Regions from separate parts of the Cyanobacterium aponinum PCC 10605 genome, predicted to be linked through region 1. Evidence: predicted binding sites of a transcription regulator. Region 1 holds the regulator's gene; each other region holds the start of a gene.
What was found. The regulator NtcA, encoded in region 1, controls nitrogen genes in cyanobacteria. The targets are predictions, from matches to a motif close to TTTGTANCNNNNGNTACAAA.
Positions count from the first base shown of each region.

Region 2: a site for NtcA is predicted at 2,633-2,652, ahead of CYAN10605_RS16235 (molybdopterin oxidoreductase family protein). Genes of this name have one in related genera too.
Region 3: a site for NtcA is predicted at 3,606-3,625, ahead of CYAN10605_RS01500 (ferredoxin--nitrite reductase). Genes of this name have one in related genera too.

Region 1 covers NC_019776.1:116,412-121,833, reverse strand. Annotated here, with positions in the region: gene CYAN10605_RS00505 (GGDEF domain-containing response regulator) at 1-804, shown strand, start outside; gene CYAN10605_RS00500 (DUF3084 family protein) at 989-2,437, opposite strand; gene ntcA (global nitrogen regulator NtcA) at 2,518-3,195, opposite strand; gene fabI (enoyl-ACP reductase FabI) at 3,349-4,131, shown strand; gene CYAN10605_RS00485 (pyridoxal phosphate-dependent aminotransferase) at 4,387-5,422, opposite strand, start outside.
Region 2 covers NC_019776.1:3,883,545-3,888,966, forward strand. Annotated here, with positions in the region: gene CYAN10605_RS16220 (NAD-dependent epimerase/dehydratase family protein) at 1-662, opposite strand, end outside; gene CYAN10605_RS16225 (HvfC/BufC N-terminal domain-containing protein) at 823-1,665, opposite strand; gene CYAN10605_RS16230 (Hsp20/alpha crystallin family protein) at 1,906-2,379, shown strand; gene CYAN10605_RS16235 (molybdopterin oxidoreductase family protein) at 2,724-4,931, shown strand; gene CYAN10605_RS16240 (DUF3598 family protein) at 5,269-5,422, opposite strand, start outside.
Region 3 covers NC_019776.1:372,518-377,939, reverse strand. Annotated here, with positions in the region: gene CYAN10605_RS01510 (hypothetical protein) at 1-14, opposite strand, end outside; gene CYAN10605_RS01505 (IS4 family transposase) at 64-1,212, opposite strand; gene CYAN10605_RS01500 (ferredoxin--nitrite reductase) at 1,953-3,512, opposite strand; gene pdxH (pyridoxamine 5'-phosphate oxidase) at 4,159-4,797, shown strand; gene CYAN10605_RS19070 (choice-of-anchor I domain-containing protein) at 4,970-5,422, shown strand, end outside.

The DNA of each region.
Region 1 (5,422 bases):
CCTGAAATAGATGGTTATGAGGTTTGTCGTCAACTAAAGAGTAATTCTCGTACCTGTCAAATCCCCATTATATTTCTTAGTGCTAAACAACAATTGTCGGAAAAAATTAAGGGTTTTAAAGTGGGGGGGGTTGATTATATAACTAAGCCTTTTGTGGTGGCTGAAGTAGTTTGTCGTTTGGAAACTCATTTAAAAATTTATCGTTATCAAAATCTTTTAAATCAGGAAATAGTTGCCCGAAAAAAAGTTGAACAACAGTTATTAATTGCAAATCAAAAACTGGAACAAATTGCTAATATTGATGGTTTAACGGGGGTTTATAATCGTCGTTATTTTAATGATTTATTATCAAAAGAATGGTATCGTTTATGTCGAGAAAAGCAACCTTTATCAATGATTATGGTTGATATTGACTGTTTTAAGGAATATAATGACACCTATGGACATTTACAGGGTGATGAAGTTTTAAAGGCGATCGCATCAACCCTAAAGTCTAGTTTACAACGCTCCAGTGATTTTGTTGCCCGTTATGGGGGGGAAGAATTTGTGATTCTCTTACCTAATACTGATTTACAGGGTTCAATCACGATATGTGAGAATATTTCTCTAAAAATAATGGAATTAGCTATACCCCATCGGGGTTCTAGTGCCAGTAATAGCATTACGATTAGTATGGGCGTTCATTGTCTTATTCCCTCTGCAAAAATTAATCCCTATACTTTAATTGATAAATCAGATGATGCTCTTTATCTGGCAAAAAAAGAGGGTAGAAATTGTTTTCGGTATAGTGTTGACTTAGAATAATATTTAACCTCAGTTCGGTTTAAGAATATCGGGTAAGGGTAGGTTTCAGGTTTCAGGTTTCAGGTGTTAGGATGTTTAGGGGATGAGGAAGAAACAAGTAATGAGTGATAAGTGTTCAGAGTTTTTAATTCTTAATTAAGAGGCTGTCTTTTGCCTCTTGCCTATTCCCTAACTAAATGAGAAATCATAGTCTAAATACTTCTTTGCCGTCCGCAATCACTACTAAGTTAATTTGTAATGGTCCTGAGGTATAGGTTTCACTGGCGGCGACAGTCAAAATTTCGTCAATAGTTTGGTCTGAAGACTGTAATTCTTCGATAAAGTTAACAAGGGAGGTTATTTTGCCATCCCCGATAAAAATTTGTCCTAATATTCCCTCTCTACGAGCTCGGAATTGGCTAACGGAAATGAGAAAGTCTAGTTTTTCTTGTAATTCGCCACTGTTTAAATCTTGTTCATCAATAGAAATAGATGCGATCGCTTCATTTTTTTGGTAGATTATTTGATTAGGGGTAACATCTCCAAAAATACGGATTCTTTCTTCTCCTTGCACATAATTACCAGCCGATAAAATTCTCACTAAATATTGCCCCGGATTGGCTAATTGTTGTTTCATCTGTTCTACTTGCCCCCTAGTTATCTGTACAAACCTTTCTTTGGGGGGCTGATTACCATAACCAATAATCTGCATCACATTGCGATTGGCTTGACTTAAAATAGCATCCACTAACTCGCTGATGTCTGTATCTTTTTTGATTTGTACCAAAGTAACGCTTAATACTTGTCCTTTAATAACAGCAATGGGTCTTTCTCTTAAATCTTGATAAGTTTGGTAGTATTGTTCGAGAATTTCCACTTCTTGGCGGTAAAATTCCAGTTGACCTTCTAAAGAAGCTAATTCCCGCTCTTTTGCATCTAATATATCATCCGTTTGAGAAATGAGGCGATCGAGTTCTACTATTTGCTCATCTCGGCTACTTATTTCTGATTCTAACTGTTTTTGTCTATTTTTTAACTGTTCAAGGCTGATTTGTTGTTGTTGTAAAATTGCCTCTTGCTGTTCAATTTGTCCTTGTTTTTCTCGTAATTCTTGATCTCTTTGGGCGATGGATTGTTCTAACTTTAAGCTCTGTTGTTGAATTTCATCTTTTTCTATTAATAAATCTTCTTTTTCTTTAATAATTCTTTCTACTTCTTTTCTTAGTTTTTCTGTTCTACTTTGAATTTCTCTAACTTTTTTTTGAGTTGTTGACAATTCATTTTCTTTAACATTCAACTGATTTAAGACAGTGTTTTGTCTATTTTTAGCCTCTAGCAGAGCTTCTTCTACCCTTTCTTTTTCCGCTTTTACCGTATCTAATTGTTGAGTAATTTCTCGTCTTTTTTTGAGAATTTCATCTAGTTGAAAAACCCCCTGACGCAAAGATGCACTTAAACTAAATAAAATAATTAAAGTAGAAGCAGAAATTAATGTTCCTGTACCGATGGTAATTAAAACAGCAGTTTGTTTGGGTCTTAATTGAAAGAGTCTTAATCTTGCTTTTCCAACCCTTGTACCAATGCGATCGCCCAATGCTGCGATTAGTCCCCCCAAAAGTAACATCGCTATGATTAAAATATAAGCGCTAGTCATTAGTTAATAATTTGTGTAGTTAAAAATCAAAAAAATGATTATTTTTTGTTAGTAGAGGTGGGAGGAAATAGAGGAAAAACTTATGCAAATTGCTGACTAAGGGCAACAGGATTATGTACTGTGATTTTTTTCTTATTGATAGTAATTAAATTTTCTTGTCTTAATTCTCCTAATAAACGAGTCACCGTTACCCGTGTTGAACCAATAGCCTCTGCGATCGCCTGATGAGATAATTTTAAATCAATAGTAATACCGCTAGGGCTAGGAATACCAAAATCTCGACAAAGAATCAATAAAAAACTAACTAAACGAGAAGCCATATCACGATGAGCTAAAGTTTCAATCATCATCTCTGTTTGCAATATGCGAGACGATAAGCCTTGTAACATCAATCGAGACAACTCAGGATTTTCTTTTAAAGAACGCTGAAAATGCTCGATAGGAGCGGAAAGTAATTCCACAGGAGTAAAAGCCACCGCATGATAGAAGCGATCGGATTTTTGCCCAGTAATCAAAGACAAGACCCCAAAAACACTATTTTCTCGCAACAAAGCCACGGTAATCTCTTCCCCTGCCTCATAAACCCGTGACAACTTGACAGCACCTTTCATTAAAAAATATACTCTTTCCGCAGGGTCACCCGGAAAAAAAATTGTTTTACCTCGTTCAAATTTTTCCACCACAGGGGTATAAATTCCCGCCCCAATTTGACGAAAAACTGAAGCTAAGGGTTGTTCAGACATAGACAATGATTGCATAGGGATAATTAACTTAAAAATAAAATTAAAAATGGCTCGATAAACGACCCTTTCTATAAGAAAATAGGAATAACGAGAAAACCGTCTATAACTTGATCAGTTTAGCGAATAATTGTCCTTAAATTACAGAAAATTAGATTCAAAATCAAGAATATGTTAGATTTGACAGGAAAAAACGCCTTAGTAACAGGTATTGCTAACAATAAATCTATTGCTTGGGGTATTGCTCAACAACTACATAAAGCCGGTGCAAATATTGGTGTTACCTATTTACCCGATGAAAAAGGACGTTTCGAGAAAAAAGTTGGAGATTTAGTAGAACCTTTAAACCCCAGTGTTTTTCTTCCTTGCAATGTGCAAGATGATGCTCAAATAGATTCTACCTTCGATCAAATCAAAGACCAATGGGGTCATATAGACATTTTAATTCATTGCCTAGCCTTTGCGCAGAAAGAAGACCTATCGGGAGAATTTAGTAATACTTCTCGTAATGGTTTTCAAACAGCCTTAGATGTCAGCGCCTATTCACTAACCCGTTTAGTGCAATCAGCGAAACCCTTATTTCGTGAAGGTAGTAGTATCTTAACCCTTAGCTATCTTGGGGGTGTAAAAGTTATCCCTAACTATAATGTCATGGGTGTTGCTAAATCCGCCTTAGAAATGAGTGTTCGTTATTTAGCCTCCGAATTAGGCCCTATGAATGTGCGAGTAAATGCGATTTCTGCAGGCCCCATTCGCACTCTTGCCTCTTCTGCAGTAGGAGGAATTCTTGATATGATTCACCACGTGGAAAAAGTTGCACCCCTCAGACGCACTGTTACTCAAACTGAAGTAGGGAATACCGCCGCTTTTTTATGTAGTGACCTAGCTAGTGGTATTACAGGACAAATTATTTATGTGGATGCAGGTTATGAAATTATGGGCATGACAGAGTAAGTATTGAGTTAGAGTGTTAGGGGATTGGGAGATAGGGGGAGAGGGAGATGGGGGGATTTTTGTTCATAAAGTTTTAACTAATAGAAAAAAATCCTTATATCTCTTACTCTTACTTAATCTCAGTTAACCTAATTTTTTACTTTGAAACAGCCCTGCTTTGAGAGAGGGGATAAAAAGAGGGAAATTTCTTTTTTATCTTAACTCCGAACTCAAATTATTGCCCATTGCCCTTTTAACTTTGCTTTCTCCCCCGCTTTAAACCTCGATAAGTTGTGATAAACCTTCCACCAATCTATTAATACCTATAGATGCAGTATCATAATTTAACGCTCCATAGGCAACCCTTAAACAACACTTATTTTCTACACCAAAAGTTGTTCCGGGAATTACCGCCACTCGATAATTTTCAATGAGTTTTTTTGTTAATTCAAAAGAATTCATATCGCTCTTAATTTTTAAAAACAAATAAAATGCCCCATCAGATTTACTCACTTCACAAATATTAGAAATTTTTGCTAAAGAATCAAGCATTTTTTCTCTAACTTTATTTATTTCTAGTAAGTATTTTTGACAATAATTTTTGCCAATTTTTAAAGCACCATAAGCACCATATTGGGAAATGACAGGAGGACAAATTAGAATGGTATCTTGAATTTTTTTAACAGCCATTTCTAAATGTTTTGGAATCACCATATAGCCAATTCTCCAACTAGCAAAACCATAGGCTTTCGATAAACTGAATAAAGAAATTGTGTGATTATCACTATCTACAAAAGAGGCGGGAGAATAATGTTTAATTCCATTGTAAGTAAAATACTCATAAGCCTCATCACTGATATGATAAATTCCTTTTTCCTTACATATTATATTAATAGCTAATAAGTCTTTTTTTGAGTAAACAACCCCTGTGGGATTATTAGGAGAAATGGTTACAATTGCTTTTGTTTTTGGTGTTATGGCATTAATAATTTGATCTATATCTGGTTGATATTGATTATTTGTATCGACAATTATGGGTTTACAATTAGCCAATCTAATCGCCATTTCATGATTAAAATAATAAGGGGCTAAAATAATTATTTCATCTTCTGGATTAGTGATAGCTAAAACTGCATTCATAAACGCCATATTTGACCCTGCAGTTACGAAAATAGATGACCTATTTTGACTATAGTTAATCTGATTATCTTGAGCTAATTTAGTTTCTATTTCTTCTAATAATTTATTGATACCATTGATAGATTGATATAAATTATTTTGAGGATTACCGGCAAATTTATCAATCTCTTTG
Region 2 (5,422 bases), 350 kb from region 1:
ATGCCCGTTTCTTCGGTTAAAACCCCGTAAACTACCCCTTGGTTTAAATCAGTGGCACGAATACCCCAAATTTTACAAGCAAAATGGATATTGTGACTGTCGTGTACTTTACTTAAATGATAGAAACTACCGGGCTGTTTAGGATAAGGTAAAATATCCTTACGTCCGTTATGTTCAATTTCGATATAACCTTCTTCAATATCAATATTAGGAGTACCATATTCCCCCATCGTACCTAACTTAACGAGGTGAGAGTCGGGAAACTCCTCTTTCATGGCATAGAGAATGTTTAAAGTACCTACCACATTATTAACTTGGGTAAATACAGCGTGTTCTCTGTCAATCATTGAATAGGGGGCGCTACGTTGCTCCCCGAAATGTACGATAGACTCAGGCTCAAATTTGCGGAAAGCCTTAATTAAGAAATCATAGTTAGTAATATCACCGACAAAAAGCTCAATTTTTTTACCAGTTAATTCATACCAACGATTAATTCTTTTTTGAATAGAGGCAATGGGAGTTAAAGTATTTACACCTAATTTATCATCCCAGTGACGACGGGCTAAATTGTCTAAAATAGCAACATCATAACCTTTATTAGAGAGATGAAGGGCCGTTGCCCAACCGCAATAACCATCTCCGCCTATTACTAATGCTTTCATTGTGACTATTTTTCTTGTTATTATCTCAACATATTTAGGTTAATGTACCAAATTATTGACACAAAAAAGATCATTTAATTAAGATTTTTATTAACCTTTGCCCCTTGCCCCTTGCCCATTGCCCTTTTAACTTTGCCTTTTGCCTCTTGCCCTTTTAAGTTTATTGATAACTCATGGGGTCAAATAGAGATACTATCCAACCTAATTTTATCGCTTCTGAGATGCGATCGAGGGTTTCTTCTCGACTAAAACCAAAATGGGTTTCTTCCTGAAGAATAGCAGTAACGCTTAAGTGTCCATTACAACTTCTTAACAAACGGGCTTCATCTTCGCTAATAGTTCTTATTTCCACTTGATTATCAGGTTTGCGCCAAATCAAATAAGGCTTTCTTTCTCCTGCAATGAGGTGTCTGGGTTCAATGGGGCATTTATGGGCTTTGGTGAGGGGAACTAAGCAATAACAGGAAAAGGGAATGCGAGTACCATGTTCTAATTTGGGGCGATAACCATGAAGTTTTTTTACTCGGAGACGGTGTAATAATTCCTCTGGATTATTTTTTCTTAAAGTAGGGGCTGTTTCTGCCCTTCTTAGTCGCCATTCGGTGAGAGCAACATCAATTAATAGTCTTGACCAATCAATAGTTTGTTCTTCTATAGTAGGTATCAAAGGCTCGAAAAATTCTGGTTTAACTACGGTGAGATAATCCATAAAACTATTGGCATAGTCTAAAACGGTGACATTATCACAATGACTATGAAGGTAAAAATCATCGACGAAGCGATCAAATAATTCTGATCCCATAATCGCTTCACAGGCAGGAAATATCTCATGAAAAGGTGCGATCGTTCTCGTTCTAGCCCTATTTAAGTATAAGTCTAAAACCTCTTCTGTGTTTCTTTGATGAGCGGGAATAATAATACTTTCTAACCAAGGAGAATTTTTGTCTGTTCTCAAACTTTTGAGAAATTGCTGTTCTAGCTTTAAAAGGGTGGGTGATTTCATGAAATTTTAGGAATATTAACCAATGTAAAGAAGAATGGATATTTTATAGACCAAGTTTATCATATGGATTTGCAAGAAAATAATTAAGCAATGATTAAAATCAGGGAAAATACGGAAAACAATACCTAGATATTTTCGGTTTTCTCTCCCTATTAAATAAGAAGGATATGACAAGATAAAAATAACAATTTAAAATTAAATAAATATCAATTGAAACAGAATTTGTTAGGAGGTAAAAGTATGGCTATTGTTCGTTTTAATCCTTTGTATGAAATTAATAGCTTACATCGTCAAATGAATCGACTACTAGATGAAATAACTGCATGGGATGATACTTCTAATTCATTTCTCAAACCTGCAGTAGAATTGTTAGATAATGACAATAGTTTAATGCTTAAAGTTTTAGTACCCGGAATTGACAAAAAAGATCTTGATGTCAGTGTTACCCGTGATAGTGTGAAGGTAAGTGGTGAATACCATCGTCAACAAGAAAATAAAGATACTGGTTACTACATTTCTGAGTTTAATTACGGTAAATTTGAACGCACAATTAATTTACCATTACCGATCAAAAATGACCAAGTAAAAGCAGAATATAATGACGGTGTCTTAACGTTAATTTTACCAAAACTTGAAGACGAGAAAAATAAGGTATTTAAAGTTAGTTTAGGAGCAGAGGAAAAACCAGCTTTAGAATCAGAAAGTAATGGCTAATATTATTCTAAAAAAGGTTTAATGCTTACTAAATAAATAATTAATTTTCCTGTCTCAAAAAGACAGGTTTTTTTATGAAAGTAATAAGTAATAAGTGAGGAGTTGGAAAGATAGGATTAAGAATTAGGAGTTAACTATTTTCATTCTTTATTCTTCCATTGCCCATTGAAAAATCATATCTAAAATCAGCAACGCCAAATTTAGATGCAAAATAACCATAAATAAAATGCAGAAAAAAGAATACTTTAGATCTTCCGTATCAGAAGATACATTTCTTAACAAAATCTGGTGACAAGATTAAACACACGAAATCCGAGGTTTTATATATTGATTAGTCCTAGATGATAAGTGAAAAAGTTACCACAGTTTGCCCTTATTGCGGTGTTGGTTGCGGTTTAGAAGTTCAGCCCCCTGCTTCTCAAGGAAAAGCGACAAATAGAGATTCGGAGGGTACTCCCATTTGGAAAGTAATGGGCGATCGCACCCATCCTTCTAGTTTAGGAAAAGTTTGTGTGAAAGGAGCAACGGTAACCGAAGCGATCAATAAAAATCGCCTTAAATATCCTTTATATAGAGAAACACTACAGCAAGATTTTCGACAAATTGATTGGGAAGAAGCCTTTAACCTAATCGTTAAACAAATTCAGTTAGTGAGCAAAACTATCGGAGTTGATGGTATTTGTATGTATGGCTCAGGGCAGTTTCAAACAGAAGATTATTATGTTGCTCAAAAATTATTAAAAGGTTGCTTAGGGACAAATAATTTTGATGCCAATTCCCGTTTATGTATGTCCTCGGCGGTTTCAGGTTATATGGGCAGTTTTGGGGCGGATGGTCCTCCTTGTAACTATGAGGATTTAGAATTAACAGACTGTGCTTTTTTGGTGGGAACAAATACCGCAGAATGTCATCCCATCGTTTTTAATCGTTTACGAGCATATCATAAGAAAAATCGTCATGTTAAGATGATTGTGGTTGATCCTCGTCGTACAGCCACCGCAGAAGCGGCGGATCTTCATTTAGCTATTAAACCCGGTACAGATATTGATTTATTTAATGGTATTGCTTATTTATTATTACAGTGGGGTGCGATCGATACTTTTTTTATTGACGAATGTACAAGGGATTTCCCCGCCTATACACAGATAATTAGTCATTATCCTCCTCAAATTGTTGCCGATAAATGCGGTATTGAAGTTAAAGATTTAGAAACTGCCGCCCGTTATTGGGCAGAGTCGGAAAAGGTGTTATCTTTGTGGTCGATGGGGTTAAACCAGTCTTCTGAGGGAACGGCAAAAGTAAGAACTTTAATTAATCTTCATTTGATGACTGCTACAATCGGTAAAGCAGGATGTGGCCCTTTTTCTCTGACAGGTCAACCTAATGCCATGGGAGGAAGAGAGGCAGGAGGATTATCTCATATTCTCCCGGGTTATCGCAGTGTCAAAAATCCCCTTCATCGTCAGGAATTAGAAGAAATATGGCAATTACCATCGGGGGCTATTTCCGCCAATGTGGGTAAAACAGTATGGGAAATGATTATGGGTTTGGAAAATGGGGATGTGGGTTTATTGTGGATTGCGGCCACTAATCCTGCGGTGAGTATGCCCGATTTAGAAAGGACAAAACAAGCTCTGTTAAAATCTCCTTTCACTATCTATCAAGATGCTTATTATCCCACAGAAACCGCCTATTATGCTCACTTAGTCTTACCTGCCACCCAATGGAGTGAAAAAGCGGGTACTATGACTAACTCAGAACGGGTTGTAACCTATAGTCCTGCTTTTAGTAGTTCTGCTCCTTCTCAGGCAAAAGCGGATTGGGAAATTTTTGCGGAGGTAGGTAAAAGATTAGGATTTGAAAAGTATTTCAGTTTTAAAGACTCTGCTCAAGTATATCAAGAATTTGTCAAAACAACGCGCGATCGCCCCTGTGACATGTCTGGTTTGAGTCATGAGTTGTTATCAAAATATGGTCCGATACAGTGGCCTTTTCCTCTCCGAAGCGATCCCGAAAATCGTTATGGTAGAAGACTTTACACCGATTTGCACTTTCACACCGAAGATGGCAGAGCAAAATTTGCCGCTTTCCATAGCCGAGGTTTAGCCGAACCTCCTAACCCAGATTATCCCCTTGTTTTAACGGTGGGCAGACTTTATGGACATTGGCACACTATGACTCGCACCGGTAGAATTGACAAAATAGTAAAAATGCACCCTGAGCCGTTCCTCGAAATTCATCCCAAAGATGCTCGTAAATATCAATTAGAAGATGGTGAATTAGTTAGAGTTGTATCTGTTCGAGGAGAAGCTAAATTTAAAGTGAAAATAACAAGTGCGATCGCACCTTCCACCGTTTTTGCACCCATGCACTGGGGTTTTCTCTGGGCAGAAAATGCCGAAGCCAATAGCCTAACCCATCCCCATTCTTGTCCTATTTCCAAACAGCCAGAATTAAAAGCTTGTGCCGTCAATTTAATTAAAGTTAATCAAATTCCTACAGAAATCAAGCAAGAGACAAAAGGCAAGGGAGAATTGACAATTATTAATTAACTTCAGTTCGGTTTAAGAATATCCGATAAGGTTAGGTGTCAGGTGTCAGGTTGCAGGTGGTAGGGGTTTTTAGCAAGGGGCTTAAGCCCCTTGTTTAAGTCAGTTCGGATTAAAGCAATTTTATCGTTATTTCTAAGAAGCTATAAGGTTTTCTGACTACGAGAAAATAATGCTTTCAGCTTATCCAAAACTCAAGTTAATTAAAAAAGGGCAAAGGTAAATAGTTGATAATTAATAACTTCTAATGTACGGGCGAATGGCCATTCGCCCCTACCTAACTCCTAACTCCTAACTCATTACTTGTTTCTCCCTCTCTCCCTATCCCCTTATCCCCTAATCAGGACTTAATTTCCCGTACCAAAGTGATACTAACCCATCTTCCTTGATCATCATATTGTCTAATTAAACGTAATCTCATATTCGTTTCTACTAACCAACCAAATTCAAGAAAGAAACTTTGACGATTTTCAATTTTTACAGGAGTGGTAGAA
Region 3 (5,422 bases), 260 kb from region 1:
TTTTTAGTAATCATAATTCAATCATTAAGTTAAACAAAAAAAGCTGTCGGGGCGACAAAGAACTCAAAAAGCTGATTGTATAAGCCTTATAGCCCTCATCCCTTGACGATAATACCTGCTTTTCTGAGGAAATAAAGAGGTCAATTCTTGCCATTGTTCCTCAAAAACTGAGACTCCCTGAAGAAAATTTAGCCCATTAAAACCAATGGAGAAATCACTATATCTTTTATCACTTCTTCCTTTTTCCTTCGGTCTAACTAAGTATTCACTTATTCCTTTTCTTTTTATTTCCTCACCGCTAAATGTTGACCAACTATAGGCTAATGTTATTATGATTAATAAGGCTATTAATCGATCACCTTCTACTTTTGTACTTTCCAAATTATAGCCTCCTAATTTGAAATCTCTAAACATTTCCTCGATACCCATTCTTTTTTTATAAGCCGAGATAGTCTCCGGTAAACTTTTTAAATTTGTTAACAAAAACCACGGCTCTTTACTAGATTTATGACGATATTTTCTTCGCCATTTTCCTACTAAACTTGCTCCTGTAAATCCTTTACTTTTGGTTACTTTTACCCCTTGATAATAACAAGACATACCCGGACATAAATATAATTCATTTAGCTGAGTCCAAATTTCTGATATTTGTATGTATTCGTTCTTTTTTAAACGTAGAGCAAAATAAACCTTACCTTGATATAGTAACCATTTGGCTAAGTCCACAGAGCAAAATTCTCTATCTCCTAAAACTACAATTTTATAGTCTTTTAATAAGTTTAAACTAGGAGCTAGTACTTCTTTTTGTTCTTGAAAATTGCTACTACCTTTTTTATTTAGGAGTTGAAAATAAATCGGAATAGCTCGATGATGATAAATTAAACTTACCATTAGTAGATTAATTACACCCCACTGAGTTCTATCAATGACTAAATAAATGATTGTTTTCCTGTGCCATTGTTGCAATATCCACTGTTTAATAATGGGAAACCAAACTTTGTTAATATTCCATTGTTTTAAACTTAAAAATCTCTGTAATTTCTTAACTCTGCTTCGTAATTTAATAGGATAAGGAAAACGTCGAGCTATTTCTTCTAGTCGAATAGTTTTGAGATTCTGAAGTAGATTGAGTAGCAGATAAAGGGTTAAATATTGAGGTAAATTAAATTGATTCTTTAAATGTTGTTGATAAATATTAGGAAGTTGAAACATTTTTTCAGGCAAAGATAATATTTTGCTCCAGAATATCTAATTTTGCGAGAACTTTAACATTGAAATCCTTTTATCATCAATACTTCCCGCTCCCTTGTCGCCCCCACAGCAAAAAAAGTCTTTTTTTAATTTCTTTTTGAGATTATATGTACACAAAAATTGTCTATAAACACACAATAATCTTAGAAGAAAAAGAGTTTAACTTTCTTCTAGTAAAAATAGTAACCAAAGTATTATCAATTGTTAAAAGTATTAATTATTCAAGTTTTATACTGAAATTTCGCAAGAAAATACTTTTTAAATAAAATATAGTTTGATTACCTAAACGTAATCCTAAAACAAAAAAAATGTAAAGCTCATCAGAACTTTACAAAACTTAACGACAAATTTTAGTTTAAGCCAAATTGAATTTTGATAACTTCAAATAAAGAGAAATAAGTTAAGAAACTGATTAATTAAATACACACAATTTTTTACTTTCTAAATTACTTGAGTTCAAGGAGAAAATTACTAAAAAATAAGGAATTGAGATCGATAATCACTTAAGTTCGAGAAAAGAAATATTGAAAAATAAGACATTGAGGCTCATAACCAATAAAACTTGATCATCAAAAAAATAATTAATCTTAGGAACAAATTACAAAAATTAATTCAAATGTAGTTTATCTCAATTATAAATACTTTTACCCGCTTAATTTTCTCTCCTTCAGTAAACAATTTTATATCGAGTTCAAGCTAAATTATTTAACCGTTGCCCCAAATTCATTAATTAAAATTTCCTTCAAAACGGATTTTAAATCATCACAGGGAATACTTTTTTGTTTGAGACTGCCTAAATGAGCATCCTTGCCCACTTTTCCCCCCATAAATAAGTTAACACCCTCTACCACCTGCCCATCTTTTTTCGCTTTAGTACCCATTAAGCCAATGTCCCCTGCTTGAGCCTGTCCGCAAGAGTTAGGACAACCTGTCCAATGAATTCTGACTTTAGAGGGAATATTTAGTTCATTATCTAATTCTGTGGCTAGTTTCACCGCTCTTTGCTTAGTTTCTACCAAGGCAAAATTACAATAACGAGCCCCTGTACACGAAATTACAGAACGGCTTAAAGGTGTAGGATTAACTCGATAGCGTTCTAAAATTGGTTCAGCAAGAAATGCCTCTACCCTGTCATTGGCTACAAAAGGAATAATAAAATTTTGTTCCACTGTTGCCCGAATTTCTCCGTTACCATAAACATCCGCTAAACGAGCAATTTCAAATAAACCCTCCGCATCTAAATGCCCAACAGGAATATGAATACCGATATAACTATAACCCTCTTGCTTTTGAGGATTAACCCCTAAATGATCTCTTTTTTCTAAGGTAATTTCATCTTTCGGGGCGGCAAATTGTAAGGATTGTCCTAGTTTTTTCTCCACTTCAATGCGAAAACGATTCATACCCCATTTATCAATTAACCACATTAAACGGGCTTTTGCTCTATTTTCCCTCAAACCTTCTTCCAATGCACACTCACTATAAACACTAAGAATAGCCGCGCATAATTTCAATACTTCTTCATTAGGTCTTACCCAAACATCCATAGGAATAGACTCTGCGCACCTTTGAGCGGATAAGTAACCCCCCACCACAACATTAAAACCTAATTCACCATCTTTATAGGCGGGTAAAAATGCTATATCATTCAATTCAGCGTGAATAGAATTATCTTTACTACCTTCGATCGCAATGTTTAATTTACGAGGGAGACTACTAAACTCATAACTACCCTGTCCATGGTTAGTAATCAAATCCTGTAATTTTTGATTTAATTCTCTGGTGTCAATTAACTCATGAGGGTCAATTCCAGCAACAGGAGAACCCGTTAAATTACGCACATTATCCATTCCTGACTGAATCGATGTCATGCCCACCGCTTCCAATTTACGAAAAATATCTGGTATATCCTGTAAATGAACTCCCCTTAATTGAATATTTTGACGGGTAGTAATATCAGCTTTTCCATCCTCCCCATAACGTTCAATAATTTCCGCAAAAGTGCGTAATTGTTGGCTGTTGAGAATACCATTAGGAGTGCGTAACCTAAGCATAAATTTCCCCGGAGTTACTGGGCGAAAAAAAATCCCCAACCACTTTAAACGAACAATGAGGTCATCTTCATCCATTGCTTCCCAACCCATTTGAGCAAACTTTTCTATTTCTTCCTTAACATCCAAACCGTGTTTTGCTTCTTTTACTTTTTCAATTTTATTTAGTTTCACTTTTTTTGTGGTGGTGGTATTTACAGCAACAACCATAATTTGTCCTCGGTTAATATATTGAATACAAATAAATATTTAAAGACTTATATACTTAACTGCCCAATACATTATTAATTTGATTCTTAAGATTTTGTAACTTTGACTACTAAATAAAGACACATTTTCTTTTTGCACATAATTTTAATTCGTTTTTTGCATCTATCAGAGATGGAGGCTTAGGAATTAGGGGCGAATGGCCATTGGCCCGTTCAGGAAGAAGTTATTAACTAACCTCAGTTCGGTTTAAAAATATTGGATAAGGGTAGGTGTCAGGTTTCAGGTTGCAGGAACAGCAGGTGTTGAGAGAAAGTAATAAATAACGAGTAATGAGTAACAAATAATGAGTGTTCGGGGTTTTTAATTCCTAATTCTTAATTTTTCCTTTGCCCTCCCCCCTCGAGAGGGGGGATAAAGGGGGGTTCGCCTCTTGCCTCTTGCCTCTTGCCCTTTGCCTTTTTCTCCATCATTCATAGATGAAAATTTATCCCGAACTCAGGTTAACTATCGACTATTTACCTTTGCCTTTTGCCTATTCCCTGCCTTAACCAGAAAATTTTAGAATGAATCAGCCCTGCCTAGCTTTGCCCCTTATTCTGCATTAGTGAGATAATGGGATTAAGAGAAAGTTTTGTTATAAAATATCATGGATCTTGCAAACTTAAGAAACGAATATACCCTCAATGGTTTACAAAGAAAACAACTACAAGAAGATCCTTTTAAACAATTTGAATTATGGTTTCAACAAGCCTGTGATGCTAATTTGCCCGAACCTAATGCTATGAATTTAGCAACTGTTTCCCCAGAAGGACAACCAACGCAAAGAATTGTCCTGTTAAAATATTTTGATAGAAGGGGATTTGTTTTTTTTACCAACTATGGAAGTAGGAAAGCCCTTCAAATTAATGGTAATAATCGAGTTTCTCTATTGTTTTTTTGGATAGGTTTACAGCGTCAAGTACAAATTTGTGGCAGTGCTGATAAAATTTCCACTATGGAATCACTGAAATACTTTACAACTCGTCCTCGTGGCAGTCAAATTGGTGCATGGTGTTCTCAACAAAGTAGTATAATTTCTTCTCGAAAAATATTGGAGTTACAGTTTGAGGAAATTAAACAGAAATTTCATAATCAAGAAATTCCCCTTCCAGCTTCTTGGGGAGGTTATCGGGTAGTGCCGAATAGTTTTGAGTTTTGGCAAGGACGAGAAAATAGACTTCACGATCGCTTCTACTATACAAAATTAGATAATAATGATTGGGAAATTAGGAGATTAGCCCCATAAATTTTGATTTTTACTGCCATTGTTTGTTTTTTAATTATTTTCCTCGTGAATTTATCCATGTCTTAACTATCTATTAACTTTTACTTAATATCTTCTGGTTACTCTATAGGGTGATCTACCTTGCAAAAATTAAGGTTTTGATAAATCCTCAGTACCAAGATTAAGGATATTTATGACAATTAATCTAAATTTGATAGGAACTTATGCTACAGGACAGTTTGATGAGGGTGCGGCGGAAATCCCAGCGTTTGATCCCTCTACTAACCGTCTATTCGTAGTAAATGCCGAAGCTGTCACCGTTGATGTTTTAGACCTTTCCAACCCTAATAACCCCGTTAAAATCGGGGAAATAGACGCTTCAGCTTTAGGAGGAGTCGCAAACAGTGTTGCCGTTAAAAATGGTATAGTTGCGATCGCGATCGAGGCTAATATAAAAACCGACAACGGTAGTGTTGCTTTCTTTAATAGCGATAGTGATTTCAGTAACCCTGTTAATCCCGTTAATACCGTAACTGTTGGGGCATTACCTGACATGGTGACATTCACCCCAGACGGAATGAAAGTATTAACCGCTAATGAGGGAGAGGCTAATGATGATTATAGCGTTGACCCTGAAGGTTCAATT